DNA from 4 places in the Anaerobacillus sp. 63XJN7_4_ISO-PGPR-S23-413 genome. Region 2 is predicted to be linked to each of the others. Evidence: a T-box and tRNA genes for the amino acid it is inferred to sense, from the RefSeq annotation. Region 2 holds a T-box; the other regions hold tRNA genes.

What was found. The T-box of region 2 lies ahead of thrS (threonine--tRNA ligase). A T-box ahead of a tRNA ligase gene usually reads a tRNA of that ligase, here a tRNA-Thr.
Region 1: it has a tRNA-Thr gene. The T-box ahead of thrS (threonine--tRNA ligase) is inferred to sense a tRNA for this amino acid. The anticodon was not compared.
Region 3: it has a tRNA-Thr gene. The T-box ahead of thrS (threonine--tRNA ligase) is inferred to sense a tRNA for this amino acid. The anticodon was not compared.
Region 4: it has a tRNA-Thr gene. The T-box ahead of thrS (threonine--tRNA ligase) is inferred to sense a tRNA for this amino acid. The anticodon was not compared.

The regions. Positions count from the first base shown of each region.
Region 1 covers NZ_CM149688.1:170,890-178,182, forward strand. The annotation lists rRNA gene AC0VYO_RS00965 (23S ribosomal RNA) at 1-1,248, shown strand, start outside; rRNA gene rrf (5S ribosomal RNA) at 1,505-1,621, shown strand; tRNA gene AC0VYO_RS00975 (tRNA-Asn) at 1,632-1,706, shown strand; tRNA gene AC0VYO_RS00980 (tRNA-Thr) at 1,711-1,786, shown strand; tRNA gene AC0VYO_RS00985 (tRNA-Glu) at 1,793-1,867, shown strand; tRNA gene AC0VYO_RS00990 (tRNA-Val) at 1,890-1,965, shown strand; tRNA gene AC0VYO_RS00995 (tRNA-Thr) at 2,043-2,118, shown strand; tRNA gene AC0VYO_RS01000 (tRNA-Tyr) at 2,129-2,213, shown strand; tRNA gene AC0VYO_RS01005 (tRNA-Lys) at 2,218-2,293, shown strand; tRNA gene AC0VYO_RS01010 (tRNA-Gly) at 2,297-2,371, shown strand; tRNA gene AC0VYO_RS01015 (tRNA-Gly) at 2,382-2,455, shown strand; tRNA gene AC0VYO_RS01020 (tRNA-Ala) at 2,459-2,534, shown strand; gene rocF (arginase) at 2,794-3,696, shown strand; gene AC0VYO_RS01030 (aspartyl-phosphate phosphatase Spo0E family protein) at 3,719-3,931, opposite strand; gene sigW (RNA polymerase sigma factor SigW) at 4,148-4,711, shown strand; gene AC0VYO_RS01040 (anti-sigma factor family protein) at 4,728-5,357, shown strand; gene cdaA (diadenylate cyclase CdaA) at 5,599-6,417, shown strand; gene AC0VYO_RS01050 (CdaR family protein) at 6,417-7,293, shown strand, end outside.
Region 2 covers NZ_CM149688.1:3,002,896-3,010,188, forward strand. The annotation lists gene AC0VYO_RS15855 (DUF1294 domain-containing protein) at 1-21, opposite strand, end outside; gene rplT (50S ribosomal protein L20) at 185-541, opposite strand; gene rpmI (50S ribosomal protein L35) at 587-787, opposite strand; gene infC (translation initiation factor IF-3) at 810-1,313, opposite strand; ribosomal protein L20 leader region at 1,403-1,524, opposite strand; gene thrS (threonine--tRNA ligase) at 1,702-3,639, opposite strand; T-box leader at 3,682-3,897, opposite strand; gene AC0VYO_RS15880 (putative sporulation protein YtxC) at 3,954-4,790, opposite strand; gene dnaI (primosomal protein DnaI) at 4,892-5,824, opposite strand; gene AC0VYO_RS15890 (replication initiation and membrane attachment family protein) at 5,840-7,186, opposite strand; gene nrdR (transcriptional regulator NrdR) at 7,260-7,293, opposite strand, start outside.
Region 3 covers NZ_CM149688.1:1,976,070-1,983,362, reverse strand. The annotation lists gene AC0VYO_RS10760 (thymidylate synthase) at 1-637, opposite strand, end outside; gene AC0VYO_RS10755 (Hsp20/alpha crystallin family protein) at 788-1,231, shown strand; gene trxB (thioredoxin-disulfide reductase) at 1,266-2,207, opposite strand; gene AC0VYO_RS10745 (YuzB family protein) at 2,400-2,636, shown strand; gene AC0VYO_RS10740 (hypothetical protein) at 2,829-3,056, opposite strand; gene AC0VYO_RS10735 (YpjP family protein) at 3,110-3,733, opposite strand; gene AC0VYO_RS10730 (transporter) at 4,078-4,404, opposite strand; tRNA gene AC0VYO_RS10725 (tRNA-Glu) at 4,530-4,604, opposite strand; tRNA gene AC0VYO_RS10720 (tRNA-Gly) at 4,612-4,685, opposite strand; tRNA gene AC0VYO_RS10715 (tRNA-Ser) at 4,691-4,783, opposite strand; tRNA gene AC0VYO_RS10710 (tRNA-Ala) at 4,803-4,878, opposite strand; tRNA gene AC0VYO_RS10705 (tRNA-Arg) at 4,883-4,959, opposite strand; tRNA gene AC0VYO_RS10700 (tRNA-Leu) at 4,968-5,052, opposite strand; tRNA gene AC0VYO_RS10695 (tRNA-Thr) at 5,058-5,133, opposite strand; tRNA gene AC0VYO_RS10690 (tRNA-Val) at 5,163-5,238, opposite strand; gene AC0VYO_RS10685 (hypothetical protein) at 5,436-5,591, opposite strand; gene AC0VYO_RS10680 (NRDE family protein) at 5,720-6,475, opposite strand; gene trhO (oxygen-dependent tRNA uridine(34) hydroxylase TrhO) at 6,534-7,293, opposite strand, start outside.
Region 4 covers NZ_CM149688.1:100,296-107,588, reverse strand. The annotation lists rRNA gene AC0VYO_RS00570 (23S ribosomal RNA) at 1-2,293, opposite strand, end outside; gene AC0VYO_RS00565 (hypothetical protein) at 2,385-2,528, opposite strand; rRNA gene AC0VYO_RS00560 (16S ribosomal RNA) at 2,531-4,082, opposite strand; tRNA gene AC0VYO_RS00555 (tRNA-Ala) at 4,252-4,327, opposite strand; tRNA gene AC0VYO_RS00550 (tRNA-Pro) at 4,339-4,415, opposite strand; tRNA gene AC0VYO_RS00545 (tRNA-Arg) at 4,442-4,518, opposite strand; tRNA gene AC0VYO_RS00540 (tRNA-Gly) at 4,537-4,611, opposite strand; tRNA gene AC0VYO_RS00535 (tRNA-Leu) at 4,617-4,701, opposite strand; tRNA gene AC0VYO_RS00530 (tRNA-Lys) at 4,709-4,784, opposite strand; tRNA gene AC0VYO_RS00525 (tRNA-Thr) at 4,802-4,877, opposite strand; tRNA gene AC0VYO_RS00520 (tRNA-Val) at 4,912-4,987, opposite strand; rRNA gene rrf (5S ribosomal RNA) at 4,997-5,113, opposite strand; rRNA gene AC0VYO_RS00510 (23S ribosomal RNA) at 5,347-7,293, opposite strand, start outside.

The sequences.
Region 1 (7,293 bases), 1.4 Mb from region 2:
AGACGATCGGGAGAACTCTCGTTAAGGAACTCGGCAAAATGACCCCGTAACTTCGGGAGAAGGGGTGCTTCCTCGGGTTTATAGCCCAGGGGAGCCGCAGTGAAAAGATCCAAGCGACTGTTTAGCAAAAACACAGGTCTCTGCAAAGCCGTAAGGCGAAGTATAGGGGCTGACACCTGCCCGGTGCTGGAAGGTTAAGAGGAGGGGTTATCCCTTACGGGAGAAGCTCTGAATCGAAGCCCCAGTAAACGGCGGCCGTAACTATAACGGTCCTAAGGTAGCGAAATTCCTTGTCGGGTAAGTTCCGACCCGCACGAAAGGTGCAACGACTTGGATACTGTCTCAACGAGAGACCCGGTGAAATTATAGTACCTGTGAAGATGCAGGTTACCCGCGACAGGACGGAAAGACCCCATGGAGCTTTACTGTAGCCTGATATTGGATTTTGGTACAGCTTGTACAGGATAGGTAGGAGCCATAGAAGTCGGACCGCCAGGTTCGATGGAGGCGTCGGTGGGATACTACCCTGGCTGTACTGACATTCTAACCCAGCACCGTGATCCGGTGCGGAGACAGTGTCAGGTGGGCAGTTTGACTGGGGCGGTCGCCTCCTAAAGTGTAACGGAGGCGCCCAAAGGTTCCCTCAGAATGGTTGGAAATCATTCGCAGAGTGTAAAGGCACAAGGGAGCTTGACTGCGAGACCTACAAGTCGAGCAGGGACGAAAGTCGGGCTTAGTGATCCGGTGGTTCCGCATGGAAGGGCCATCGCTCAACGGATAAAAGCTACCCTGGGGATAACAGGCTTATCTCCCCCAAGAGTCCACATCGACGGGGAGGTTTGGCACCTCGATGTCGGCTCATCGCATCCTGGGGCTGAAGTAGGTCCCAAGGGTTGGGCTGTTCGCCCATTAAAGCGGTACGCGAGCTGGGTTCAGAACGTCGTGAGACAGTTCGGTCCCTATCCGTCGCGGGCGCAGGAAATTTGAGAGGAGCTGTCCTTAGTACGAGAGGACCGGGATGGACACACCGCTGGTGTACCAGTTGTTCCGCCAGGAGCATAGCTGGGTAGCTACGTGTGGAAGGGATAAGTGCTGAAAGCATCTAAGCATGAAGCCCCCCTCGAGATGAGATTTCCCACAGCATGAAGCTGGTAAGATCCCTTAGAGATGATGAGGTAGATAGGTTCGGGGTGGAAGCGTGGCAACACGTGGAGCTGACGAATACTAATCGATCGAGGGCTTAACCTAAAAACGAAAAGTAAAGCAGGCTTGGTCACTTTCGTAGACCATTGGAGCTCTTGAACGTAAGGCGCTTTTCGCCTGAAGTGAAAGAGTGAAATGGGCAAGAATGTAGCCTGCGGAACTAGACATTGTTATTGGAAAACGTTGTGCGTGCTATCTAGTTTTCAAGGAATGAAAATTTTTCTTGATCTTTATAAAGAAATATAGTAAGATATATCTTGTCCTTGGTTAAACACTTTCTAGTGGAACAACCTTTGATTAGTCTGGTAATGATGGCGAAGAGGCCACACCCGTTCCCATGCCGAACACGGAAGTTAAGCTCTTCAGCGCCGATGGTAGTTGGGGGATCTCCCCCTGCAAGAGTAGGACGTTGCCAGGCTGACCAATATTCCACAGTAGCTCAGTGGTAGAGCAATCGGCTGTTAACCGATCGGTCGTAGGTTCGAATCCTACCTGTGGAGCCATTATGCTTCCATAGCTCAGCAGGTAGAGCACTTCCATGGTAAGGAAGGGGTCATCGGTTCGAATCCGGTTGGAAGCTCCAGGACATGGCCCGTTGGTCAAGCGGTTAAGACACCGCCCTTTCACGGCGGTAACACGGGTTCGAATCCCGTACGGGTCACCAATTTAATTTATCTATACTCTGTGGAGGATTAGCTCAGCTGGGAGAGCATCTGCCTTACAAGCAGAGGGTCGGCGGTTCGAGCCCGTCATCCTCCACCATTTTTCTTAATAATTGCTTTACCTTCAGGAGTACTCAGTAGAGTGCACTCTTTTTTATTTGTTAATACTATATATTTGCCGGCCTAGCTCAATTGGTAGAGCAACTGATTTGTAATCAGTAGGTTGGGGGTTCAAGTCCTCTGGCCGGCACCATTTTTCCAGTGGAGGGGTAGCGAAGTGGCTAAACGCGGCGGACTGTAAATCCGCTCCCTCAGGGTTCGGCGGTTCGAATCCGTCCCCCTCCACCAGTAAGAGCCATTAGCTCAGTTGGTAGAGCATCTGACTTTTAATCAGAGGGTCGAAGGTTCGAGTCCTTCATGGCTCACCATATGCGGAAGTAGTTCAGTGGTAGAACATCACCTTGCCAAGGTGGGGGTCGCGGGTTCGAATCCCGTCTTCCGCTCCAAACTTTATATGCGGGTGTAGTTTAGTGGTAAAACCTCAGCCTTCCAAGCTGATGTCGTGGGTTCGATCCCCATCACCCGCTCCAAATGGGGCCTTAGCTCAGCTGGGAGAGCGCCTGCCTTGCACGCAGGAGGTCAGCGGTTCGATCCCGCTAGGCTCCACCATTTTCCTTAAACAATGTTTAGGGTTTTTTTTATGTCATAAAATCATTTTGAAGTAGGAAACTTTTCTATTTCTAATGCGCCTTGCAGATGATATATGATTCAGATCCTCCACGGCCAGGCTACTGTTCCTTATATTTATCCGTAAAGAACATCAATTTACGTAATTGTATGAATATTTATTCGTATTTTATGTCAGGTTGAGTCATTTACTGGAATATGGGTAGAATAGAGCTAGACTAGGATACGAGGAGGCTACATAATGAATAATAAACTTTCGATTATAGGAGTACCAATGGATCTTGGCCAAATGAGACGCGGGGTAGACATGGGTCCAAGTGCGATCAGATATGCTGGAATTGTAGAACGGTTATCAAATTTGAATTACGATATTGAAGATCTTGGGGATATTGAAATAGGAAGGCCAGAAAAGCGTCCAGAAGAACAGGATCATCAACTTAAAAATTTGAAAGAAGTTGCTGATGCTAGCGAAAAGCTTTCAAATGTTGTAAATGAAGTGATTAATCGAAAGCGCTTTCCACTAGTGTTTGGTGGAGATCATAGTATTGCTATTGGCACTCTTGCCGGTGTAGCACGTAATTATGAAAATTTAGGCGTTATTTGGTACGATGCGCATGGTGATTTAAATAACTCCGAAACGTCACCATCAGGAAATATTCATGGAATGCCACTTGCAGTTAGTCTTGGTATTGGTGATGAGTCTTTAACTAGCATTTCAGGATATTCACCTAAAATTAAACCAGAAAACATTGTGATTATCGGAGCTCGTTCTCTTGATGATGGTGAGCGTAAACTGATTAAAGAAAAAGGTATTAAAGTATATACGATGCATGAAGTTGACCGTATGGGTATGACGCAAGTAATGGAAGAGGCTATCGAGTATGTATCGAAAGACACTGATGGGGTGCATTTAAGTCTTGACCTTGATGGACTTGATCCGCACGATGCTCCTGGAGTAGGTACACCAGTACTTGGAGGAATTAGCTATCGTGAGAGTCATCTTGCGATGGAAATGCTTGCAGAATCAAACATTTTAACTTCTGCAGAATTCGTTGAAGTGAATCCTATTTTAGACGAGAAAAATAAAACGGCTACTGTTGCCGTCGCTTTAATGGGATCTTTATTTGGGGAAAAATTAAAATAAACACAAAGGCAGCGACTTTATCTTAAGATAAAGCCGCTGTTTTTTTATTTCGACATTGATCATATTCGTTTAATAGATAGTCCAGATAAGTGCTAATTTCAATTATTTCGGAAGAACTAAGTGGTTTGTTCCTTGCTAATAAATTCATTTTATTGCGGGAAGCCTCAATTTCTTGAAGGAGATGATCTTTCTCGCTTTTTATTTGAAAGCTTATTTTTCGATTCAACCTTTCCATGAGCCGAACCACCCTCTCAATAATTTATAGCTTTATACCCTATATATTAAAAAAATAAACTATTTTCACTAGAAAATTATGTATTTTCATTAAAAACAGTAATTCAAACGTGATAGAATAAGGAAAGATTAGAAAATGTTTTTTTAGAAAAAGTGAAACTTTGTTTTTCCTGATACGTAACTATAATAGCCGCAGGAATCAGCGGGGGTTGAAAAAATGGATGCAATCGTAAAAAGAATCGTGTTGAAAGTAAGAAAAGGGGACCATAATGCATTTGGGGAGTTAGTAGAGCTCTATAAAGATCGAGTCTTTGCTTTGACATACCGAATGCTTGGTAACAGGCAGGAAGCTGAGGATGTGGCTCAAGAGGCATTCATTCGTGCTTATACGAACATTGATCGCTATCAGATTGATCGAAAATTCTCTACTTGGTTATATCGTATAGCCACGAACTTATCGATTGATCGTATGCGAAAGAAAAAGCCGGATTATTACCTCGATGCTGAAATTTCGGGAACGGAAGGTCTGACAATGTATTCTCAAGTGTCGACTGATGAACCATTACCTGATGATGAAGTTGTATCGTTAGAGGCACAGGATGGGATACATCAGGCTATTCTAAGTTTGCCAGCTAAGTATCGAAGTGCTATAACTTTAAAGTATATTCAGGAGTTATCGCTAAAGGAAATCAGTGAAATTCTGGATTTACCAGTAGGAACGGTCAAAACCCGAATACATCGGGGTAGAGAAGCGCTTAGAAAGAAGCTTCGAGAGCAGTAAGAAAGGGGGAGAAGCTATGAAATGCCCTGCAGAAATAGTTGCAATTATGCATGATGTACTTGATGAAGAAGCTACAGATCAACAGCGTAAAGAGCTATTTGATCATTTAAAGACATGTCATGATTGCAAAGAGCATTATGAAGAACTGAAGAAAACGGAATCGTTTCTCCTCAGCTCACCTTCTATGAAGGCACCCGATGGTTTTACATCAAAGGTAATGCAACAGCTACCACAGGAGAAACGCACGGTCTGGATGAAACGATGGATGAAATCTCATCCATTCGTAACAGCGGCGATTTTATTCTTAGTATTAATGGCAGGATCTGTTTATTCATCATGGACGAGTGAGGATCAATTATCTGCGCTCTCTGGTAATTTAAGATTTGACCAGGAAACGAATACGGTTATTGTTCCTGAGGGTGAAGTCATTGAAGGAGATCTAACAGTAAAAAACCGTAATCTTGAAATTGAAGGACAGGTTAAAGGTGATGTTCTTGTGATCAATGGAGAACAGTATATGGCCTCTGCTGGACAGGTAACTGGTGAAATCGAAGAGGTGGATCATATTCTTGACTGGACGTGGTTTCAGCTGAAACACCTTTTTCAAGATATAGGTAGTGTATTTACAAATGATGAACAAAAATAAACCGTCCTATAGGGCGGTTTATTTTTGTGAATTATTGCTGTAGTAAAAAAATGATTCTTCTCCCCCGAACTCAACATTTGATCACAGAGTTACTAATTATATGAAATGTCATACTAATTGAGATGTGCTTTTTTTGAAGTTGTCAAAAATATGATATAATTAAAAAGTTACAAATGTATTTTAGCAATGCACTAGAAGTGAACTTCAGGCTAAATACAATACGTTTGGAGGAAGAGCCGTGCTGCCTGTTGGAAATGTAAATGTACTTGATTACATAACTGAGATTATTGATATTTTGCTCGTTACGTATGTGATATATAAAATTATTATGCTTATTCGCGGCACGAAGGCTGTTCAGCTTCTTAAGGGAATTACGGTCATTATTGCCGCATGGTTCTTAAGTAGTTTTTTCGAACTGAACACGCTACATTGGATTCTAGAGCGGGTCGTTCTTTATGGACTACTTGCCATCATTATTATTTTCCAACCTGAGCTTCGAAGAGCACTTGAGCAGTTAGGACGCGGTCGATTGTTTGCTCGCTCCGCTGTTGAAGAGGAAGAGACGAATAAAATGGTGGAAGCCATTATTAAGTCATCATCCTATATGGGTAAGAGAAGAATTGGCGCATTAATATCCATTGAGCGGGAAACAGGTCTCAATGACTATGTAGAGACAGGTATTCCTATGAATGCAAAATTAACTTCTGAACTTTTAATTAATGTGTTCATTCCGAATACACCACTTCATGATGGAGCGGTTATTCTAAAGAAGGATGAAATTTTAGCTGCAGCATGTTATTTGCCACTTTCAGAGAGTCCTTTTATTTCGAAGGAACTCGGTACAAGGCACAGAGCTGCTCTTGGAATAAGTGAAGTAACAGATAGCCTAACACTCATTGTGTCTGAAGAAACAGGGAGTATTTCCCTGACAAAGAACGGAGAACTTCATCGAAATTTATCTGAAGAGGTATTACGTGATCTTCTTAATGCTGAGCTAAATCCTTCTGTGTCTAAGACTGAGACTTCCAACCGCTTTAGTAATTGGAGGGGGAAAAAGTAATGGACAAATTGTTAACGAGCAACTGGTTTGTCAAAATCATCTCTTTTCTTCTCGCTCTCATGCTTTACACGATTGTTGCGATGCCTGATGGGTCTACTACTGATCCTAATGGATTACTTACTCAACAAACAGAAACAGAACGTTTACCAGATATGGAGCTTGAAGTGCTATACGATGAAGATAGCGTAGTGGTTTCTGATTTACCTGAAACCGTAGATGTCATTGTTGAAGGCCGCACAGATGGTTTAATGCTATCAAAGTTAACGAATAAAGAGGTCTATGTCGATTTGCGCAATTTAACACCAGGTCAACATCTTGTTACAGTAAAACACAGAGATTTTCCTGAAAATGTAGATGTCGCGATTGATCCAGTTAGAGTTTCTGTGACGATTGAAGAGAAAAAATCGAGTACCTTTCAAGCTGGAATTAACTTGTTGAAGGAAGATGAGCTTTCGGAAGGGTATGCGACAGAAGAACCGATCGTTTCACCTAAAACCGTTACAGTTACTGGTGCAAATTCCAAGCTTGAGCAAATTGCATTTGTTAGAGGCTATGTAAATGTGAGCGGTGCAAAAGAAGAAGTTAATGAAAGAATAACACTAAATGTGTATGATGCGAATATGGAAGAAATACAGGGGGTATCGATCGATCCTGCCGTAGTTGATGTAAAAGTACCAATTACTGCCCCTTACAAAAAGGTGCCGATTAAACTAGATCAAAAAGGAAAGCTTCCTGACGGTGTTAGTATCTCATCGATTGACCTTGAACCTTCGGAGGTTTCTGTCTTTGGTCCTGAAGAGGAACTTGGCAAACTAGAGTTTCTGGACGGTATTCCACTTGATCTATCAAAAATAACAAAGGATACAACGGTTGAGC
Region 2 (7,293 bases):
TACAATTAAACCATCCAACACTTACTCTCTCCTCTATTATAACTTTTTTCAAAAAGGCTATGTTAATGAACGCTGTTGATTTTGACTCATTTACGCTCTGTGAGACAAAATTGAGAATCAACGATATAAGTAACATAGCTTACAAAAAAACCACCCTCAACATGTGAGGATGGTTTTAAAGAACTTATTTCAAGTTTTCTTTTGCTTTTGAAGCTAGTTCAGCAAATGCTTTTTCGTCATTTACTGCTAGTTCTGCAAGCATTTTACGGTTGATGTCGATACCAGCTGTTTTAAGACCAAACATCAAACGGCTGTAAGAAAGTCCGTTCAAACGAGCTGCCGCGTTGATACGAGTGATCCAAAGCTTACGGAAGTCGCGTTTTTTCTGACGACGGTCACGGTAAGCGTACATGTTTGATTTCATAACTTGCTGATTAGCAACTTTGAAAAGCAAAGACTTAGATCCGTAATATCCTTTTGCGAGTTTTAACGTTCTTTTACGTCTACGACGTGTTACGTAGCCACCTTTTACTCTTGGCATACTAAACCCCTCCTAATTTCTGTGTCTCAATAATATAATAACCGATTACTTCTTGTTGTAGATTAAAGTCTTAATGCGCTTGAAGTCACCTGCGGAAACAAGAGAAGCTTTACGAAGCTTACGCTTCTGCTTTTGAGACTTGTTACCGAACATATGGCTAGTGTAAGCACGGCTGCGCTTAAGTTTACCTGATCCAGTTTTCTTAAACCGTTTTGAAGCTCCACGGTGAGATTTCATTTTTGGCATGAGTGAGTTCCTCCTTCAAGAATTACTTTTCTGCGATAGGTGCCAAGATTAGGAACATGCTGCGTCCTTCCATTTTTGGTTTGGACTCAACAGTTGCAATATCTTTGCAATCTTCTGCTAGGTGCTCAAGCACCTTTTTACCGATATCAGAGTGTGTAATCATACGTCCGCGGAAACGGATCGATGCTTTCACTTTGTCGCCTTTTTCAAGAAACTTACGTGCATTACGAAGCTTCGTATTGAAGTCGTGTTCTTCAATGTTCGGGCTCAAGCGAACTTCTTTAACGGTAATGATCTTTTGTTTCTTACGCGCTTCTTTCTCTTTCTTCTGCTGCTCATAGCGGAACTTTCCGTAGTCCATAATGCGACAAACAGGAGGTTTCGCGTTTGGAGCAACCATTACAAGATCAAGATTTGCATTACGAGCCATATCTAATGCCTCAGTTTTGGATTTCACACCAATTTGGTTTCCGTCTGCACCAACTAGACGTACTTCCCGAGCACGAATGCCCTCATTGACGTTCATATCTCTACTAATAATCAGCCACCTCCATGGTTATTGTTCGATGATGATCATCTAACATGATGTCATTAAATGGTTTATATCCGGTTCAAAGCATAAAAAAAGCGTCGGCGCATACGGCACCCACACATTACACAATTATAAGAACAGTGTACCTGCAAACTACCAGTTACGGCGTCAATCAGGTGAGAAGCGGGCGCTTCTGCTTGCTTTGTTTCCGATATTTAATTACCTAAGACAGTATACCATGCTGACCAAATGTATGTCAAGGTGATAAGATTCGTTCGAAGTGCACTTGATTATCATAACGAATCTTTCCCTTTGTGACAAGTGTTTTTTGTAAATTTCTTTTCTATATTAATAAAAGACCGGCAATTATGCCGGTCTTACATTACTTCTTCTGTTTAATTTCTTCTTCAATTCTAGCTGTGAAATCATTCAATGAAACAGTCTCAGAATCCTGCTGGCTGTAGCGGCGTACGTTAACCGCTTCACCTTCAACCTCTTTATCACCTACTACGAGCATGTAAGGAATTTTCTGCATTTGAGCTTCACGAATTTTGTAACCAATCTTTTCATTGCGTTCGTCAACCTCGACACGAATTCCTGCACGCTGAAGTTTTTTCTGAACGTTCTTTGCATATTCTAAGTGAACTTCTGATACCGGAATAATCTCCGCCTGGATAGGTGAAAGCCAAGTTGGAAATGCTCCTTTGTATTCTTCAATTAAGAATGCTACGAAGCGTTCCATTGTAGAAACAACGCCGCGATGAATAACAACTGGACGATGGTGGTTGCCATCTTCACCAATATAAGATAGATCAAATCGCTCTGGAAGTAGGAAGTCAAGTTGAACAGTCGAAAGAGTTTCCTCTTTACCTAGAGCTGTTTTCACCTGAACATCCAATTTCGGACCATAAAACGCAGCTTCGCCTTCAGCTTCCACATATTCGACGTTTAGGTCATCCATTGCTTCTTTAAGCATTCTTTGTGCTTTTTCCCACATTTCATCATTGTCGATATATTTTTTCTTATCTGCTGGATCGCGATAAGAAAGACGGAATGAGTAGTCACTGATGTTAAAGTCTTTATAAACTTCCTGGATAAGCTCGACAACTTCAATAAATTCTTGCTTGATTTGATCAGGACGACAGAAGATGTGAGCGTCATTTAGCGTCATCGAACGTACGCGCTGAAGACCTGCTAGCGCTCCAGACATTTCATATCGATGCATTGTTCCAAGCTCCGCAACGCGGTATGGAAGACTACGATAGCTTTTCAGATCGTTTTTATAAATCATCATATGATGCGGGCAATTCATTGGACGAAGAACAAGTTCTTCTGTTTCATCCATTTTCATCGGAGGGTACATATCATCCTGATAGTGATCCCAGTGACCACTTGTTTTATATAGATCAACATTTGCAAGGTGAGGTGTATATACATGGTTATACCCAAGACGTTCCTCAAGATCTACAATATATCGTTCAATCGTCCGACGAATAGTCGCCCCTCTTGGCAACCAAATCGGAAGTCCCTGTCCTACCTCTTGGGAAATAGTAAATAGCTTAAGTTCTTTACCGAGTTTGCGGTGATCACGTTCTTTAGCTTCTTCTAAAAGATGAAGGTATTCTTCAACTTGAGATTGCTTTGGAAAAGCTGTTCCATAAATGCGTTGAAGCATCTGGTTTTCGCTATCTCCACGCCAATAAGCGCCTGCAATCGAAAGTAATTTAAAGGCTTTTATCTTACTAGTAGATGGAACGTGTGGTCCACGACAAAGGTCAAAGAATTCACCCTGTTCATAAATTGTCACTTGTTCGTCAGCAGGAATAGCTTCTAATAGCTCTAATTTGAGCTCATCGCCAATCTCTTTAAACATTTTCTCTGCTTCACTGCGACTTACAACGATACGCTTCACTTCAAGATTTTCATTAATGATTTTCTTCATTTCTTTCTCAATCTTAGGCAGGTCCTCAGGCGTAATAGATACAGGGCAGTCAATATCATAGTAGAAACCACTATCAATAACCGGCCCTACTCCTAGTTTTACATCACTGTAGAGGCGTTTAATTGCCTGTGCCATAAGGTGCGCTGTACTATGACGAAGCACTTCAAGACCGTCCTCACTTTCAGGTGTTACAATTTCAATAGAAGCATCTTCTTCAATTTCGCGTCTCAAATCAAAAAGAACACCATTCACTTTTCCTGCAAGAGCCTTTTTCTTTAGGCCCGGGCTGATTGAGCTTGCAATCTCTTCCGTTGTTGTCCCTTTATTAAATTCCTTTACAGAACCGTCAGGAAACGTTATTTTTACCATTTCAGCCATGCTTCTTCACTCCTTTTTTTGCATATAAAAAACACCCATCCCAAAAGGGACGAGTGTTGATCTCGTGGTTCCACCCTGCTTCCCGCATAAGATAATAACCTATACGGCTCAGACTGCTGTAACGTAGCAGAAACGCCACCCCATTTCCAGGGCAGAGTTCAAAGGTGGTAAGTATGCTCGTCTCGCTAGGAAGTTCGCACCAATCCTTCCCTCTCTGAAAGCTAACAACACATCTCATGTCCTTATCGTAACAATTACGTATATGCGTGTATGTAGGTATTATAAGTAGTGTACATATGAAAATCAAGCTTATTTTAAGGATTGCCTGAAAAAAATAGTTTAGACATACGATACGGAAAAAAACTTAACCTTTCTTCAAACACATTTCGGATTGTTTGAACGAGCCCCTCATCGGAATCATCCGTGTAAATACAAACTTCTTCTGGAGCAAGCAGCAGAAGGGGAAATAGAATTTCAGAATCTATCTCATCTATGGTTAGCCCAACAGGAAGATCTTCCAACTTCCCCTCTATACCAGTTAATAGTGACCCATTCATATCAAATAATTGATATGTTTTATCATAAACAAGAACTACTTTTTTCTGAAGAGATTGCCTGGATCGCAATAGAATTCTTAAACCTTCAACGAAGTTTTGATATTCTTGTTCAAGTTTATATTCGTCAATCGCTTCTCCAATCAATTCATTTAGCAAAGCACGATAAGGACCCGTTCGAAATCTTAAAAAAGAATCAAACAAAATGGTTCCACCCTGTTCAATACACGATAATGTTGACTGAAGCAGTACGTCCCTTCGATTAGCATAGCGATGAGCACCTGGATAGTCTTCTTTATCCCCATCTCCAATACTTCGAGCAATGGATGTAATTTCACCAATTTCATCTTTATCTTGATAATAATACGTTGAAGTTAATAGCTGTTCCATCCAACGCTTCTCATAGAAGGTACTCACACAGTTAGCAATGCATTGAGAAATCTGATAACACAGTTTTGTATCATATGGGCCTATCGCAACAGAAAGACTTAACTCTTCTTCATTTACAATGACTGAGTCACCGATTTTAATGAACTTGTTCAATTGATCGAATACAAATTGGAAGTCATCTATATCAGTAAATGTTATCGAAACCAACGCATTCCCTCCTGTCCACTACCTTCTCATTAGAATCTATATGGCAGAATATGCGAAATGATGTATAGAACCAAAAAAAAAGCCTTCCGTAATGGAAGACTTTAAACTCGTCTATTTTTACCCTCTAAAAATACAGGCGTGGTAAAGTGCTTAATTCGCTCCATAATCCGCTTAGCTTTCGTTTCTTCAATTCCACTTTTATGGGAATAAGCTAAATGATCTTCAAGCAAAGCATAGTCCAGGTTAGATGAATACAGAGTTGGTAACCCCTCAGTCATACGATATTGTAATAAAGCTCCAAGAATATCATCTCGTACCCAACTTGAGATATTTTCCGCTCCAATATCATCAAGTATCAAGAGCGGTGTTTCTTTTAAATAATCAAGCTTTTCATCAATAGATTGATCTTGAATGGCGCTTTTCATTTGACGGAAGAAATCCGGAGTATAAATAAACTGAGAACGAACCCCTTTTTCTTTCGCCAGCTGGTTTGCAATAGCCCCGAGAATAAACGTTTTCCCTACCCCAAAACCTCCATGAATATAAAGCCCTTTAGTGGTTTCACCAGGAACGAAATCTTCTACATATTGAATCGCCGTCCCAATCGCTTCAATTCTAACAGGATCTTCATCATCCAAATCCGCGAAGGTAGCCTGAAGAATTTCTTTCGGAATATAGTAGCTTTGAATCATCTGATTACGCTTTTTGTTCTTATCATCTTCAATTCTTGTTGGACAACGGTTGTAGCGAATATCAATCACCGAACGATTAATAAATAGCTCAGGCTCGTACCCCTCCATCATATTAATGCAGTTCGAGAGACCAGGGCATCCTTCACATCGCTTTGCTTGTGTTGTATATTCATATAGTCTTGCAAGACTTCTATCAATTATTTTGTCATCGACCTCGTCATGCTCTTCAATAAATGCACGAATATCTTCATCGGCCATAATAGCCTTCTTCATCTCTTGGTACTGTTCCTGGAATTTCTTATTGCCTGGCATCTTGTTAAATGATTCCTGGATTGATTCCATTCTTGTTCACCCCGCTTATTTCTTATATTTACTTAGCATCTTTTTAAGCTGATCCTGTTTCTCAGATCGCTCCTCATGAGACATATCCGGTTCTTTTTGATCTGAAATCCATTCAGGCACTTTGTCTTTTCTAGCGGCAGGTTTCCCACGATTGGAAGAGCCTGTTTTTTTCTTGGCCGGTTGCTGAAGCTCTTTAATGGCAAGGTTCATTGCTTCTCTTACTGTCTTTACCCTTGCCCTTGCCCAGTGACTCGCAAACTTTTCTACATAATTCTTCGATAACTTCTTATCCTGCGTTTCTAGAATGAAATCAAGTAAGACATTCATAACACCAGGAGTCAGCTTTTGTTCATCCATTATTCGCTCCACAAGCTTCATATCTGCTTCAGAAGGTTTTCCCCCTTCAGCTGCCCGCTGAAGAATATCATATGGCGTCATCTGTTCATATCTCTGCGCCGCTTTCTCTTCTTCTGTCTCAGGTTCTTTCTTATGAAACTCTTGTAAAGAAACAGGTTGACTTCTATATTGGAGAGCAGGCACTTTGCCACGATTTTCAAGCGCGAACCAACTGCTTACTTCCTTGCGCAGTAGATCATCAGAAAGTTCGTCATGGTGAATTGCAGCTTGTTCCACAATCCGGCCCATTTCATATGGTTCAATTTTATACACAAAAGCAAGTCGCTCAATCGTTTTCTTAACAGACTCTGTAAACATTTTCTCAGTGACAATCATATCAGAAATGTGCTGCTTCATCATATCGAAGTCGAATTGCGAAGAAGTAAAAACAAGGCCTTTATTTTCATCACGTTTCTCTATCGTTACTTCCTCTTCTACTTCGCTCATACCAGTCATTTCAGACGGGTGAAGAGAATCGTATACTTCATTAAATGATGCAGTCACGTCACTATACTCAGCTAGATCTGCCTTTTCCACTGTGAAGTGCTTTTTTAGATCATTGTATCGATTACGTCCTAATCGATTGAATAAATAAATATTCAGTACGCCATCATTGAAGAAGCGTTCCGGTGTGAGAGGAGCTTGCAATTCATAAGTAAAATGTCTAGGATCTCCACTGTCTTTTACATATGTTTTCAACAGGCCAATTCCTTCTAATTTACGTCTCTCTTCAAGTACTCTCTTCAAATCCCATCTCATCATAAGTAGCAAATTATGATGAGTCATTGTTGTAACAAAATGATTCTGCTGCTCATGAGCACTCCAGAGAGTCATATAAAGACTGTAGGCCGGAGCCCCGATTAAAGGTTGATATAACAATGTTAGTACTCTTCGATCATACTCGTGCAAAAGTCCGGATGCTTCAATCTGAAGCGTATCAACAGGAAGAAGTTCTTTCCAATGCATATGCTTCACCTTTGTATTCCTCATAATTTTTGAAACCGTACAAAAAAAGAGCTTACGCGAAGCTCCCCCTTTGTTATTCTGCTCTGTTAATTAATTCTTTTAATTCG
Region 3 (7,293 bases), 1.0 Mb from region 2:
TATGATTGTTATAAATATGCGCATCACCTAGCGTATGAATAAATTCACCTGGCTCTAAATCACACACCTGCGCCATCATCATCGTGAGAAGCGCGTAGGATGCGATATTGAAAGGCACCCCAAGGAACACATCAGCAGAACGTTGATAAAGCTGACAAGAAAGCTTACCATCAGCAACGTAAAACTGGAAAAGACAGTGACATGGAGGTAAAGCCATATTATCGACTTCTGAAGGGTTCCATGCTGTTACAATCATTCTTCTTGAATTCGGGTTAGTTTTAATTTGCTCAACTACTTTTGCAATTTGATCAACGGTTGATCCGTCCGCGCCCGTCCACGAGCGCCATTGATGACCATAAACTGGACCAAGCTCACCATCTTCATCAGCCCATTCATTCCAGATGCGCACACCATTATCCTGAAGATACTTTACATTGGTGTCTCCATTTAAAAACCAAAGAAGCTCATGAATAATTGATCTTAAGTGAAGTTTTTTGGTAGTTAAAGCTGGAAAACCTTCTTGTAAATCAAACCTCATTTGATGTCCAAATACACTGACCGTCCCCGTGCCTGTCCGATCAGATTTCTTAGTTCCGTTATGTAAAATTTCTTCGCATAGCTGCAAATAAGTCTTCATCGTACTCCTCCTTCAATTCTCTAATGATCATTGTAACATGAAGAAAGATGAGAAGTAACTTGCGAATTGTATGTAAAAAACAGCCAAAAAGCACATTTTCCTTGGGCAAACATACTGTATAACAGAAATGTTGGAAAGGATGAAATAACCATGGCGAAAGGCGATAAATTGCCCAAACTGTTTCAAGACCCTGCTATTCAAAATTGGATGAACACCTTTGATGATTTCTTTAAAGAGCCATTTGCGAATCTTCTACCAGCTCAGTCGTTTCGGGTTGATCTTTATGAAACGGAGGATGCATTTATTGTTGAAGCAGAGTTACCTGGTATCACAAAGGAGCAAATTAAAGTGGAACCACTTGGAGATGGTCTTCGGATTTCCATTGAATCTAAAGAATTTCATGAGTCACGAAACGATAAACAAAAATATTACAAACAAGAACGGTCCTATTCAAGTACTAGTCGCACCATTAAGCTTCCCTTTCACTTTTCCATGAAAAATGTGAAAGGAAAATACGAAAATGGTGTTCTAGAAATTAAAATACCCAAATCTGATCGCATACGTACCGATTCGAATTATATTAACATCGACTAAAAAAGCGCAGGGCCAAGGCCTGCGCTTTTTCTTCTTACATACTCCAGTCTATAAAGGCGTTTCCTTCAAGGAACCGCTCACAATCCATAGCCGCCATACACCCTGTGCCTGCTGCTGTGATCGCTTGACGGTAAGTGAAATCCTGTACATCTCCACATGCAAATACACCAGGGACATTCGTTTTTGTCGTTCCTGGTTCTACTTGAACGTAACCTTTATCATCCATATTAATTTTACCCGCGAGAAAATCAGTGTTTGGACGATGGCCAATCGCAACAAATATGCCATCTGTCTTAACGAACTCCTCTTCTCCCGTATCACTATTCTTTACTTTAATACCGCTCACTTTATTGTTTTCTGCTACAACCTCTAGCGGGGAAGCATTCAGCTTCCAGCTAATTTTATCATTAGAGCGAGCACGCTCCTGCATAATTTTTGATGCGCGAAGTTCTTTCCTCCTGTGAAGAACAGTAACTTCTGAAGCGAATTTCGTTAAGAAAGTCGCTTCTTCCATAGCTGAGTCTCCTCCACCAATCACAACGATTTTTTTACCACGGAAGAAAAAGCCGTCACACGTTGCACATGTACTCACACCTCGACCCATATTCTCTGATTCTCCTGGTATACCTAGAAGCTTTGCTGAAGCACCAGTCGAAATCAAAACAGACTCCGCCATAATATCCCCGAGAGTATCTGTTTTTAATTTAAAGGGACGCTCATTAAAATCAATATCCTTCACCCATCCTCGCTCAATTGTAGCGCCGAACCTAAGCGCCTGCTTCTTCATATTTTCCATCAATTCTGGACCGAGAACGCCATCTGGAAAACCGGGAAAGTTCTCAACATCTGTTGTTAACGTAAGCTGACCACCAGGTTCCGGTCCCTCAATGACGAGCGGCTCCATATTAGCCCTCGCAAGATAAATGGCTGCTGTTAAACCCGCTGGTCCTGTTCCTACAATAACTGCTTTATGCATAATGACCCTCCTCTATCGACTTCATTATGTTATTTTTCCTAATTATATAGAAATAAACCCTTCTCTTACAAATTATATGGGTATCCATCAATTTGTTTCTTGATCTTATGCAAATGGTTGTTCATTTTCACACCTTCTTGATAGAATAGAAACAGTCTTGTAATAGTAAGGAAAACCCGAGGTGAATAAAAGATGAATCCAATAGTTGAATTCTGCATGAGCAATCTTTCGAGCGGTTCACATAAAGCAATGGAAAAACTAGAAAAAGATACAGATCTTGATGTGCTCGAATATTCTTGTCTTGGTCACTGCACACTTTGTAGCCAGGATATTTACTGTCTCGTTAACGGCGAGCGCGTTACTGCCGAAACGCCCGATGAGCTAGTTGATAACGTCTACCAGTTCATCGAAGAAAATCCGATGTTTTAACCGAATTTGGACATACTAATAAGTGAATCCAATTAGAGGAGGAGCTTACATGAAAAATCGAAACGCGTATGATCCGAAAGTCGGTGTGCAAGGTGAAAAAGAAGGCGAAGACGCTCTTCTTATGAATAAAAAAAGAGGCCCGCAAAATGCGCGCCCTAAAAAAAAGTAAAAGCCGCTTTATGCGGCTTTTTATTATGCTATGCGAAACCGAAAAGTAAACCAGAAGTCTTCATTGAGTGAGGTGCCGGTAGCAATAATATGCTGCTCTCCTTCATCATCAAGCGTAATCCAGCTATGATGCTCATCTTTATAAACTGGATAGAAATGACCTTCCTTAAATAATTTACGATTCAATACACTTTCTGAGCCGGTTAAAGGCTCTTCTTCGAAAACATCTCTAATACATTGTACAAGTTCCATCTATGTTGTGATCCTCCCTTAATCTCCAACCAAAAACACCCCGCGCACCTCTCTTACGAGAGCCACTTAGGCGGAGTGTTTTTATCCCAATAAATCTTACCTACTTCATAATGTTCTTCAAAATCATCATTCGCTGCATGGTAATGAAAATTAAACCAATAGCCATCTTGTGGGGGATGATCTCTTCTCACATGAAAACGCAATAAGTCTTCCCCACTCTGTTGATTATATACATGAAGAATACGTTCTCCGTATCCACCAGAAGGGTTGTCTGTCAAACGAAGTGACCTTAATGTATCCTCATCCAGATTTTCCACTGAGGTAGCGATCGCTTCTGTCATTTTAGGTACAATTGCATCTCGATACTCGTTACCGACTCGAGTTGAGATCGTTTCACCGAATTTTGTTAGCCCGAGTTGCTCGGATTGATTGCTTGCATAGCTTACAAAATGCGTCAGGAGTTCAGAAGAAGAAGCGTCCTGAGCTATGATGGGCCAATCATACTGATCAACAAGAGGCTCTATCGCCTTATCAGGCTCGTCCCTCGGCTCAATAAGAAGATGGTTTTCTTCTTGATAATTTTCTGATGACTCTGTTTTGTCATCTGCTAGATATCCAGTAGGAACCACAGTTCCAAGTGTAATAACAGCAACAAATGCTACAAATAACTTTCTCATCCAAAGAGGGAATTTCATTATGTGCACCTGACTTTCGAAGATCAATAGTTAGTATTATTCTCGCATGATCTTCTCAAAAAAGCCAGAAGTTTAGACGATTTTTCATTAATTTTCATTTGGCTATGGTAACGAAGCTTTTCATTCAAAAAGGCTCTTTTTTAAAAGATTGTTGCTTTCGAAACAATTGTTGAATTAAACACTAAACTTCGCTGATTGGAGCGGAAGGATGCTAACCGCCTGCCCCGCGAAAAACGAGCATCCCTGAGCGAAAATTCACCCACTATAGCAACAATGTCTACGAAAGAGCCTTTAAAAAAGAGCGCTTCATGTAAGCGCTCCATCTATTAACAAGTAAACATATCAATTCTTCTCAAACTTATGCCTGTATACACCCACCTTCTACCGGTCCAGCGAAACCCTGAAACAGAAGTACGCCCTACATAAACTGGCCAAAACCAAAATGAATTGCCGCCTCTCATCCAAATATAAGTAAACCGATACATACACCTTCTAATGGATCCCGGATCTACAGCAAATGTTCCAGCTTGTGCTGACTGTGGTCTAGGAGGCGGTGATGCTGGTGGGCTCGATGTTGGAGCTACGGGTTGCTGACGGTAGGCATCTGTGTTGTCATAATGATAAGCAATGTGCTCATGTTCTTCATAATACATTCGGTCCATCCCCTCTCTTATACAGTCACTGTATGCTGTATTCTGATGAGACGTACCGAATTGAAAACAACAAAAAAAGCATCTCTTTGAGTATGCTTGAGTCAAAAAGTCTATGGAAATTTAGTTGGTGACCCGTACGGGAATCGAACCCGTGATACCGCCGTGAAAGGGCGGTGTCTTAACCGCTTGACCAACGGGCCAAAAAAATGGAGCGGGTGATGGGGATCGAACCCACGACATCAGCTTGGAAGGCTGAGGTTTTACCACTAAACTACACCCGCAAAGATGGAGGAGGAAGAGGGATTCGAACCCCCGCGGGCGACTAAGCCCCTGTCGGTTTTCAAGACCGATCCCTTCAGCCAGACTTGGGTATTCCTCCAAAAACATGAAAATATATATGGTGGAGCCTAGCGGGATCGAACCGCTGACCTCCTGCGTGCAAGGCAGGCGCTCTCCCAGCTGAGCTAAGGCCCCAATATGGTGCGCCCGAGAGAAGTCGAATCCCTAACCTTCTGATCCGTAGTCAGACGCTCTATCCAATTGAGCTACGGGCGCATATTCTATGGTGCGGGTGAAGGGACTTGAACCCCCACGTCGTAAGACACTAGATCCTAAGTCTAGCGCGTCTGCCAATTCCGCCACACCCGCATGTGTGGTGCCGGCCAGAGGACTTGAACCCCCAACCTACTGATTACAAGTCAGTTGCTCTACCAATTGAGCTAGGCCGGCATAATTTAATGAAAGTCATCAAAAATAAATGGTGGAGGATGACGGGCTCGAACCGCCGACCCTCTGCTTGTAAGGCAGATGCTCTCCCAGCTGAGCTAATCCTCCATTAAACAGCGACTTCATTATTATACAATAACTTCTTTTGCCTCGTCAACACTTTTTTTAATGTATTTTTTCAAGGACAAGACCTATCTTATCACCGACCCCAAAAAAACACAACCCTTTTTCACAAAAAAATTATTCCCCATAGTTAAGCACTCCATTTTTGACATAGAAAAAAAGCAGGGAGCGCTCTCCCCTGCTTATACTGGCGTTTGAATAAGTGGTTTTTTCTTTTTATTTTGGCGGAGTATTGGTCTTTTTTTAGTCACCATTTCAGAATCATATTTTCGGTACTCTTTCATGTCGGTTGATTCCCGCAAAAGCTGATCTTCAACATAGTGACGCTTTCTTTTCAAAAAAACCCCTCCTCATAAGTAATAATTCTCAATACCCTATTTTTCTGTTGTTAAACCCGAATCTTTTTCACCATCGATCTATCGGCAAAAGTTACAGGTAACACATAATTTATTCACTTAGAGCGCAATTATGCTTCATCCAGATTAAATTGGTAATAATTTTCCTGATCTTCTCCTGACCTCTCAACAAAAGTAACTTCTCCATTTTGTGAAACCATAATAACAGTTTGCGCCCTCGTTCCGTAATGATCCGACTTAATAAAAACGGGTGAAAGCATCCTTTCCCATTCAATCGGCACGCCTGTCTGTGGTAATAAATAATCAGGTGCAGGCTCAGCATGAGAAAGCATTTCAAAAAGACGATTTTGATCGAGGTTCTTTTCTGCACTTAAATAGTGTTTCAATTCTTCTTTAAGCTGCTCAACCTTTGGCCAGCTCGTATTCAGTAAGTGATTACTTACAGCGTGAACACCGTTCTCTAGTTTTGAAATTTGATCCTGCCGGTTTGAATAATAATAAAGGCTCTTAAAATCTCCTATGATTAAATTAAATCCATTGTACTGATCTTTCTTTTGTCGAACCATTTCTAGGTATGATAATGGGGATTGATGATCACGTAAGTAATCGGCCGTTAGATCACCCCTTGATAGACTTTTAGGCTGCTCATTCGCTTCTCGATAATTCGTAAGGGCTGCAATTCTTCCGTTTGTTGTAACCCCTAGCCATGTTCCCATAGCCTTTAAATCACGCCCCGCAAGTAGTTCTGGTACATCTTCCCAATAGTTCGCAGGTTTTGTTGGACGCTCGTAGAATTCATCTCGGTTGGCTACGAGTATAAATGGGTATGTAGGATGAACATTTTGAGCTACAGCAATTAAGCACATCTTAACGCGCCTCCTCTCTCGTTTCACTGTAAGAAAAAACGCAGCGTTAGCCGCTGCGTTACGATTGGATCATACGAACTTCTTCTTCACATGCAGAAGAACAATAATGGTTATACTCCTCTTTGCAAGAATCACAGACGATGTGAAGCTTGTCACACTGTACATTAGCACAATTGATATAAGTATCTGCTGGCTCCTCACAATGATAGCATTTCCCTACAACTGTATCTTCATCGGTACGGTTTACATTAACAGCAAGACGATCATCAAATACAAAGCACTTGCCATCAAAATATTTCCCCTGTACCTCCGGGTCTTTACCATACGTTACAATTCCTCCATGAAGCTGTGAAACGTCGGAAAAACCTTTTTTCATTAAGTAACCAGAAAATTTCTCACAGCGAATTCCACCTGTACAATAAGTTAGTACTTTCTTATCTTTTTGGTCCGAAAGATTTTGTTCAATCCAGTCTGGAAGATCACGAAAAGCCTTTATATCAGGACGAATTGCATTGCGAAAATGACCAATATCGTACTCATAATCATTTCTTGCATCGATAACAATTACATCATCATCTTCTAATGCTTCCATAAATTCCTTTGGCTCAAGATAATTCCCGGTTATTTCTTTCGGGTTTACATCTTCCTCAAGCTTTAGTGAAACAATTTCTTCGCGCGGACGTACGTGCATCTTTTTAAAGGCATGACCTTCTGCTTCATCAATTTTGAAAGCCATATCACGAAAGCGTTCATCTGCTTTTAGTTCGTCCATGTAGCGCTCAGTATCCTCAACGGTTCCTGAAACCGTTCCATTAATG
Region 4 (7,293 bases), 1.4 Mb from region 2:
GAGGCGACCGCCCCAGTCAAACTGCCCACCTGACACTGTCTCCGCACCGGATCACGGTGCTGGGTTAGAATGTCAGTACAGCCAGGGTAGTATCCCACCGACGCCTCCATCGAACCTGGCGGTCCGACTTCTATGGCTCCTACCTATCCTGTACAAGCTGTACCAAAATCCAATATCAGGCTACAGTAAAGCTCCATGGGGTCTTTCCGTCCTGTCGCGGGTAACCTGCATCTTCACAGGTACTATAATTTCACCGGGTCTCTCGTTGAGACAGTATCCAAGTCGTTGCACCTTTCGTGCGGGTCGGAACTTACCCGACAAGGAATTTCGCTACCTTAGGACCGTTATAGTTACGGCCGCCGTTTACTGGGGCTTCGATTCAGAGCTTCTCCCGTAAGGGATAACCCCTCCTCTTAACCTTCCAGCACCGGGCAGGTGTCAGCCCCTATACTTCGCCTTACGGCTTTGCAGAGACCTGTGTTTTTGCTAAACAGTCGCTTGGATCTTTTCACTGCGGCTCCCCTGGGCTATAAACCCGAGGAAGCACCCCTTCTCCCGAAGTTACGGGGTCATTTTGCCGAGTTCCTTAACGAGAGTTCTCCCGATCGTCTTAGGATTCTCTCCTCGCCTACCTGTGTCGGTTTGCGGTACGGGCACCTTTTTCCTCACTAGAGGCTTTTCTTGGCAGCGTAGAATCAAGGACTTCGGTACTAAATTTCCCTCGCCATCACGACTCAGCCTTCATGGTGAACGGATTTGCCTATTCACCAGCCTAATCGCTTGGACGCGCATTTCCAGCAGCGCGCTCTCCCTATCTTTCTGCGTCCCCCCGTCGTTCAAACGGAAAGGAGGTGGTACAGGAATATCAACCTGTTATCCATCGCCTACGCCTTTCGGCCTCGGCTTAGGTCCCGACTAACCCTGAGCGGACGAGCCTTCCTCAGGAAACCTTGGGCTTTCGACGGACAAGATTCTCACTTGTCTTTCGCTACTCATACCGGCATTCTCACTTCTAAGCGCTCCACCAGTCCTTTCGGTCTGACTTCACAGCCCTTAGAACGCTCTCCTACCATTGTCGTAAGACAATCCACAGCTTCGGTGATACGTTTAGCCCCGGTACATTTTCGGCGCAGCGTCACTCGACCAGTGAGCTATTACGCACTCTTTAAATGATGGCTGCTTCTAAGCCAACATCCTGGTTGTCTAAGCAACGCCACATCCTTTTCCACTTAACGTATACTTTGGGACCTTAGCTGGTGGTCTGGGCTGTTTCCCTCTCGACTACGGATCTTATCACTCGCAGTCTGACTCCCGCGGATAAATCGTTGGCATTCGGAGTTTGACTGGATTCGGTAATCCGGTAAGGACCCCTAGTCCAATCAGTGCTCTACCTCCAAGATTCTTGCCGCGAGGCTAGCCCTAAAGCTATTTCGGAGAGAACCAGCTATCTCCAGGTTCGATTGGCATTTCACCGCTACCCACACCTCATCCCCGCATTTTTCAACATGCGTGGGTTCGGGCCTCCATTCAGTGTTACCTGAACTTCACCCTGGACATGGGTAGATCACCTGGTTTCGGGTCTACGACCACGTACTATTTCGCCCTATTCAGACTCGCTTTCGCTGCGGCTCCGCCTTCTCAGCTTAACCTTGCACGGGATCGTAACTCGCCGGTTCATTCTACAAAAGGCACGCTGTCACCCATTAACGGGCTCCAACTAATTGTAGGCACACGGTTTCAGGTTCTTTTTCACTCCCCTTCCGGGGTGCTTTTCACCTTTCCCTCACGGTACTGGTTCACTATCGGTCACTAGAGAGTATTTAGCCTTGGGAGATGGTCCTCCCGGATTCCGACGGGGTTTCACGTGTCCCGCCGTACTCAGGATCCGTCTCGGAGGGCATCGGATTTTGACTACAGGATTGTTACCTTCTCTGATGGACCTTTCCAGGTCGCTTCGTCTATCCGTGCCTTTGTAACTCCAAAGAGACGTCCTACAACCCCAGAGGGCAAGCCCTCTGGTTTGGGCTGATTCCGTTTCGCTCGCCGCTACTCAGGAAATCGCGTTTGCTTTCTCTTCCTCCGGGTAATGAGATGTTTCAGTTCCCCGGGTCTGCCTTCCATTCCCTATGTATTCAGAAATGGATACCATCCTATTAAAGATGGTGGGTTCCCCCATTCGGAAATCTCCGGATCAAAGCGTACTTACAGCTCCCCGAAGCATATCGGTGTTCGTCCCGTCCTTCTTAGGCTTCTAGTGCCAAGGCATCCACCGTGCGCCCTTAGTAGCTTAACCTTCGATTTGTTAGGCATTGCTGCCATAACGCATCAGTTATTACTAAGTTATTGCATAAAAAATAATTATTGGATGTCGTTGTTTGTGCTATCTAGTTTTCAAGGAACAAGGCTACTACTTGAATCTGCCTAAGCTTCATCACTTCACCTGGTTTGAAAGAATAAATCATTCTTTCAAAACTAAACGAAACGCTCATGTAAGGTTGGTAACGTAAGTTACCTTCGTAATTCTCCATAGAAAGGAGGTGATCCAGCCGCACCTTCCGATACGGCTACCTTGTTACGACTTCACCCCAATCATTTGTCCCACCTTCGGCGGCTGGCTCCATAAAGGTTACCCCACCGACTTCGGGTGTTACAAACTCTCGTGGTGTGACGGGCGGTGTGTACAAGGCCCGGGAACGTATTCACCGCGGCATGCTGATCCGCGATTACTAGCAATTCCGGCTTCATGCAGGCGAGTTGCAGCCTGCAATCCGAACTGAGAACGGCTTTATGGGATTCGCTTCACCTCGCGGTGTTGCTGCCCTTTGTACCGTCCATTGTAGCACGTGTGTAGCCCAGGTCATAAGGGGCATGATGATTTGACGTCATCCCCACCTTCCTCCGGTTTGTCACCGGCAGTCACCTTAGAGTGCCCAACTAAATGCTGGCAACTAAGATCAAGGGTTGCGCTCGTTGCGGGACTTAACCCAACATCTCACGACACGAGCTGACGACAACCATGCACCACCTGTCACTCTGTCCCCCGAAGGGGAACGTCCTGTCTCCAGGATTGTCAGAGGATGTCAAGACCTGGTAAGGTTCTTCGCGTTGCTTCGAATTAAACCACATGCTCCACTGCTTGTGCGGGCCCCCGTCAATTCCTTTGAGTTTCAACCTTGCGGTCGTACTCCCCAGGCGGAGTGCTTAATGTGTTAACTTCAGCACTGAGGGTGGAACCCCCCAACACCTAGCACTCATCGTTTACGGCGTGGACTACCAGGGTATCTAATCCTGTTTGCTCCCCACGCTTTCGCGCCTCAGCGTCAGTTACAGACCAGAGAGCCGCCTTCGCCACTGGTGTTCCTCCACATATCTACGCATTTCACCGCTACACGTGGAATTCCACTCTCCTCTTCTGCACTCAAGTCCTCCAGTTTCCAATGACCCTCCACGGTTGAGCCGTGGGCTTTCACATCAGACTTAAAAGACCGCCTGCGCGCGCTTTACGCCCAATAATTCCGGACAACGCTTGCCACCTACGTATTACCGCGGCTGCTGGCACGTAGTTAGCCGTGGCTTTCTGGTTAGGTACCGTCAAGGTACCGCCCTATTCGAACGGTACTTGTTCTTCCCTAACAACAGAGCTTTACGACCCGAAGGCCTTCGTCACTCACGCGGCGTTGCTCCGTCAGACTTTCGTCCATTGCGGAAGATTCCCTACTGCTGCCTCCCGTAGGAGTCTGGGCCGTGTCTCAGTCCCAGTGTGGCCGATCACCCTCTCAGGTCGGCTACGCATCGTCGCCTTGGTAAGCCATTACCTTACCAACTAGCTAATGCGCCGCGGGCCCATCCTGCAGTGTTAGCTCGAAAGCCAACTTTCAACATTGCACCATGCGGTGCGATGTATTACCCGGTATTAGCTCCGGTTTCCCGGAGTTATCCCAGTCTGCAGGGCAGGTTGCCCACGTGTTACTCACCCGTCCGCCGCTAAGATCAGGGAGCAAGCTCCCATCTCTTCGCTCGACTTGCATGTATTAGGCACGCCGCCAGCGTTCGTCCTGAGCCAGGATCAAACTCTCCGATAGAAAGCTTAATCTAGCTTTAAAACAATGTTTTGTTTCCGTAGAAACAATTACTTACATGGCGTTTCGTTCAGTTTTCAAAGATCAATTTTTCTTTCAACGTCGTTTTCAGCGACTAAACCATCATATCATGATTCATTTGTCAGTGTCAACAACTTTTTTAAAAAATAATTGGTGGAGCCTAGCGGGATCGAACCGCTGACCTCCTGCGTGCAAGGCAGGCGCTCTCCCAGCTGAGCTAAGGCCCCGTTGGTATGAATGGTCGGGAAGACAGGATTTGAACCTGCGACCCCTTGGTCCCAAACCAAGTGCTCTACCAAGCTGAGCTACTTCCCGTAAAAAGAAGAAAACCAACAAAATAATGGTGCGCCCGAGAGAAGTCGAATCCCTAACCTTCTGATCCGTAGTCAGACGCTCTATCCAATTGAGCTACGGGCGCAAAATCTAATTTAGTTAATGGAGCGGAAGACGGGATTCGAACCCGCGACCCCCACCTTGGCAAGGTGATGTTCTACCACTGAACTACTTCCGCGCAATTGGTGCGGGTGAAGGGACTTGAACCCCCACGTCGTAAGACACTAGATCCTAAGTCTAGCGCGTCTGCCAATTCCGCCACACCCGCAAATGCATGGTGAGCCATGAAGGACTCGAACCTTCGACCCTCTGATTAAAAGTCAGATGCTCTACCAACTGAGCTAATGGCTCTTTTCGATAAGAAAAGCTGGTGCCGGCCAGAGGACTTGAACCCCCAACCTACTGATTACAAGTCAGTTGCTCTACCAATTGAGCTAGACCGGCGATATATGTACCCTTTCGGGTTATAAGAAAAATATGGTGGAGGATGACGGGCTCGAACCGCCGACCCTCTGCTTGTAAGGCAGATGCTCTCCCAGCTGAGCTAATCCTCCACTATATAAGCCTAGCGACGTCCTACTCTTGCAGGGGGAGATCCCCCAACTACCATCGGCGCTGAAGAGCTTAACTTCCGTGTTCGGCATGGGAACGGGTGTGACCTCTTCGCCATCATCACTAGACTAACAGGATGTTAGCCGTTCGGTGTTCACCACAGGACGTGGTGGCACTTAATCGAACTTCCTTATTTCAGGTGTTCCCTGAAAACTAGATAGCACGCACAACTTTCCAATATGCTCAGCTACGTAAGCCAAATCCTCGATCGTTTCACCTTTTGATTCTGACGCATAAAGCGCGTCTGAGTCAAAAGCCTCCAACGCTTGTCGGATTTCAACGGCTTACTTCGCTTTTCGTTTAGGTTAAGCCCTCGATCGATTAGTATTCGTCAGCTCCACGTGTTGCCACGCTTCCACCCCGAACCTATCTACCTCATCATCTCTAAGGGATCTTACCAGCTTCATGCTGTGGGAAATCTCATCTCGAGGGGGGCTTCATGCTTAGATGCTTTCAGCACTTATCCCTTCCACACGTAGCTACCCAGCTATGCTCCTGGCGGAACAACTGGTACACCAGCGGTGTGTCCATCCCGGTCCTCTCGTACTAAGGACAGCTCCTCTCAAATTTCCTGCGCCCGCGACGGATAGGGACCGAACTGTCTCACGACGTTCTGAACCCAGCTCGCGTACCGCTTTAATGGGCGAACAGCCCAACCCTTGGGACCTACTTCAGCCCCAGGATGCGATGAGCCGACATCGAGGTGCCAAACCTCCCCGTCGATGTGGACTCTTGGGGGAGATAAGCCTGTTATCCCCAGGGTAGCTTTTATCCGTTGAGCGATGGCCCTTCCATGCGGAACCACCGGATCACTAAGCCCGACTTTCGTCCCTGCTCGACTTGTAGGTCTCGCAGTCAAGCTCCCTTGTGCCTTTACACTCTGCGAATGATTTCCAACCATTCTGAGGGAACCTTTGGGCGCCTCCGTTACACTTTAGGAGGCGACCGCCCCAGTCAAACTGCCCACCTGACACTGTCTCCGCACCGGATCACGGTGCTGGGTTAGAATGTCAGTACAGCCAGGGTAGTATCCCACCGACGCCTCCATCGAACCTGGCGGTCCGACTTCTATGGCTCCTACCTATCCTGTACAAGCTGTACCAAAATCCAATATCAGGCTACAGTAAAGCTCCATGGGGTCTTTCCGTCCTGTCGCGGGTAACCTGCATCTTCACAGGTACTATAATTTCACCGGGTCTCTCGTTGAGACAGTATCCAAGTCGTTGCACCTTTCGTGCGGGTCGGAACTTACCCGACAAGGAATTTCGCTACCTTAGGACCGTTATAGTTACGGCCGCCGTTTACTGGGGCTTCGATTCAGAGCTTCTCCCGTAAGGGATAACCCCTCCTCTTAACCTTCCAGCACCGGGCAGGTGTCAGCCCCTATACTTCGCCTTACGGCTTTGCAGAGACCTGTGTTTTTGCTAAACAGTCGCTTGGATCTTTTCACTGCGGCTCCCCTGGGCTATAAACCCGAGGAAGCACCCCTTCTCCCGAAGTTACGGGGTCATTTTGCCGAGTTCCTTAACGAGAGTTCTCCCGATCGTCTTAGGATTCTCTCCTCGCCTACCTGTGTCGGTTTGCGGTACGGGCACCTTTTTCCTCACTAGAGGCTTTTCTTGGCAGCGTAGAATCAAGGACTTCGGTACTAAATTTCCCTCGCCATCACGACTCAGCCTTCATGGTGAACGGATTTGCCTATTCACCAGCCTAATCGCTTGGACGCGCATTTCCAGCAGCGCGCTCTCCCTATCTTTCTGCGTCCCCCCGTCGTTCAAACGGAAAGGAGGTGGTACAGGAATATCAACCTGTTATCCATCGCCTACGCCTTTCGGCCTCGGCTTAGGTCCCGACTAACCCTGAGCGGACGAGCCTTCCTCAGGAAACCTTGGGCTTTCGACGGACAAGATTCTCACTTGTCTTTCGCTACTCATACCGGCATTCTCACTTCTAAGCGCTCCACCAGTCCTTTCGGTCTGACTTCACAGCCCTTAGAACGCTCTCCTACCATTGTCGTAAGACAATCCACAGCTTCGGTGATACGTTTAGCCCCGGTACATTTTCGGCGCAGCGTCACTCGACCAGTGAGCTATTACGCACTCTTTAAATGATGGCTGCTTCTAAGCCAACATCCTGGTTGTCTAAGCAACGCCACATCCTTTTCCACTTAACGTATACTTTGGGACCTTAGCTGGTGGTCTGGGCTGTTTCCCTCTCGACTACGGATCTTATCACTCGCAGTCTGACT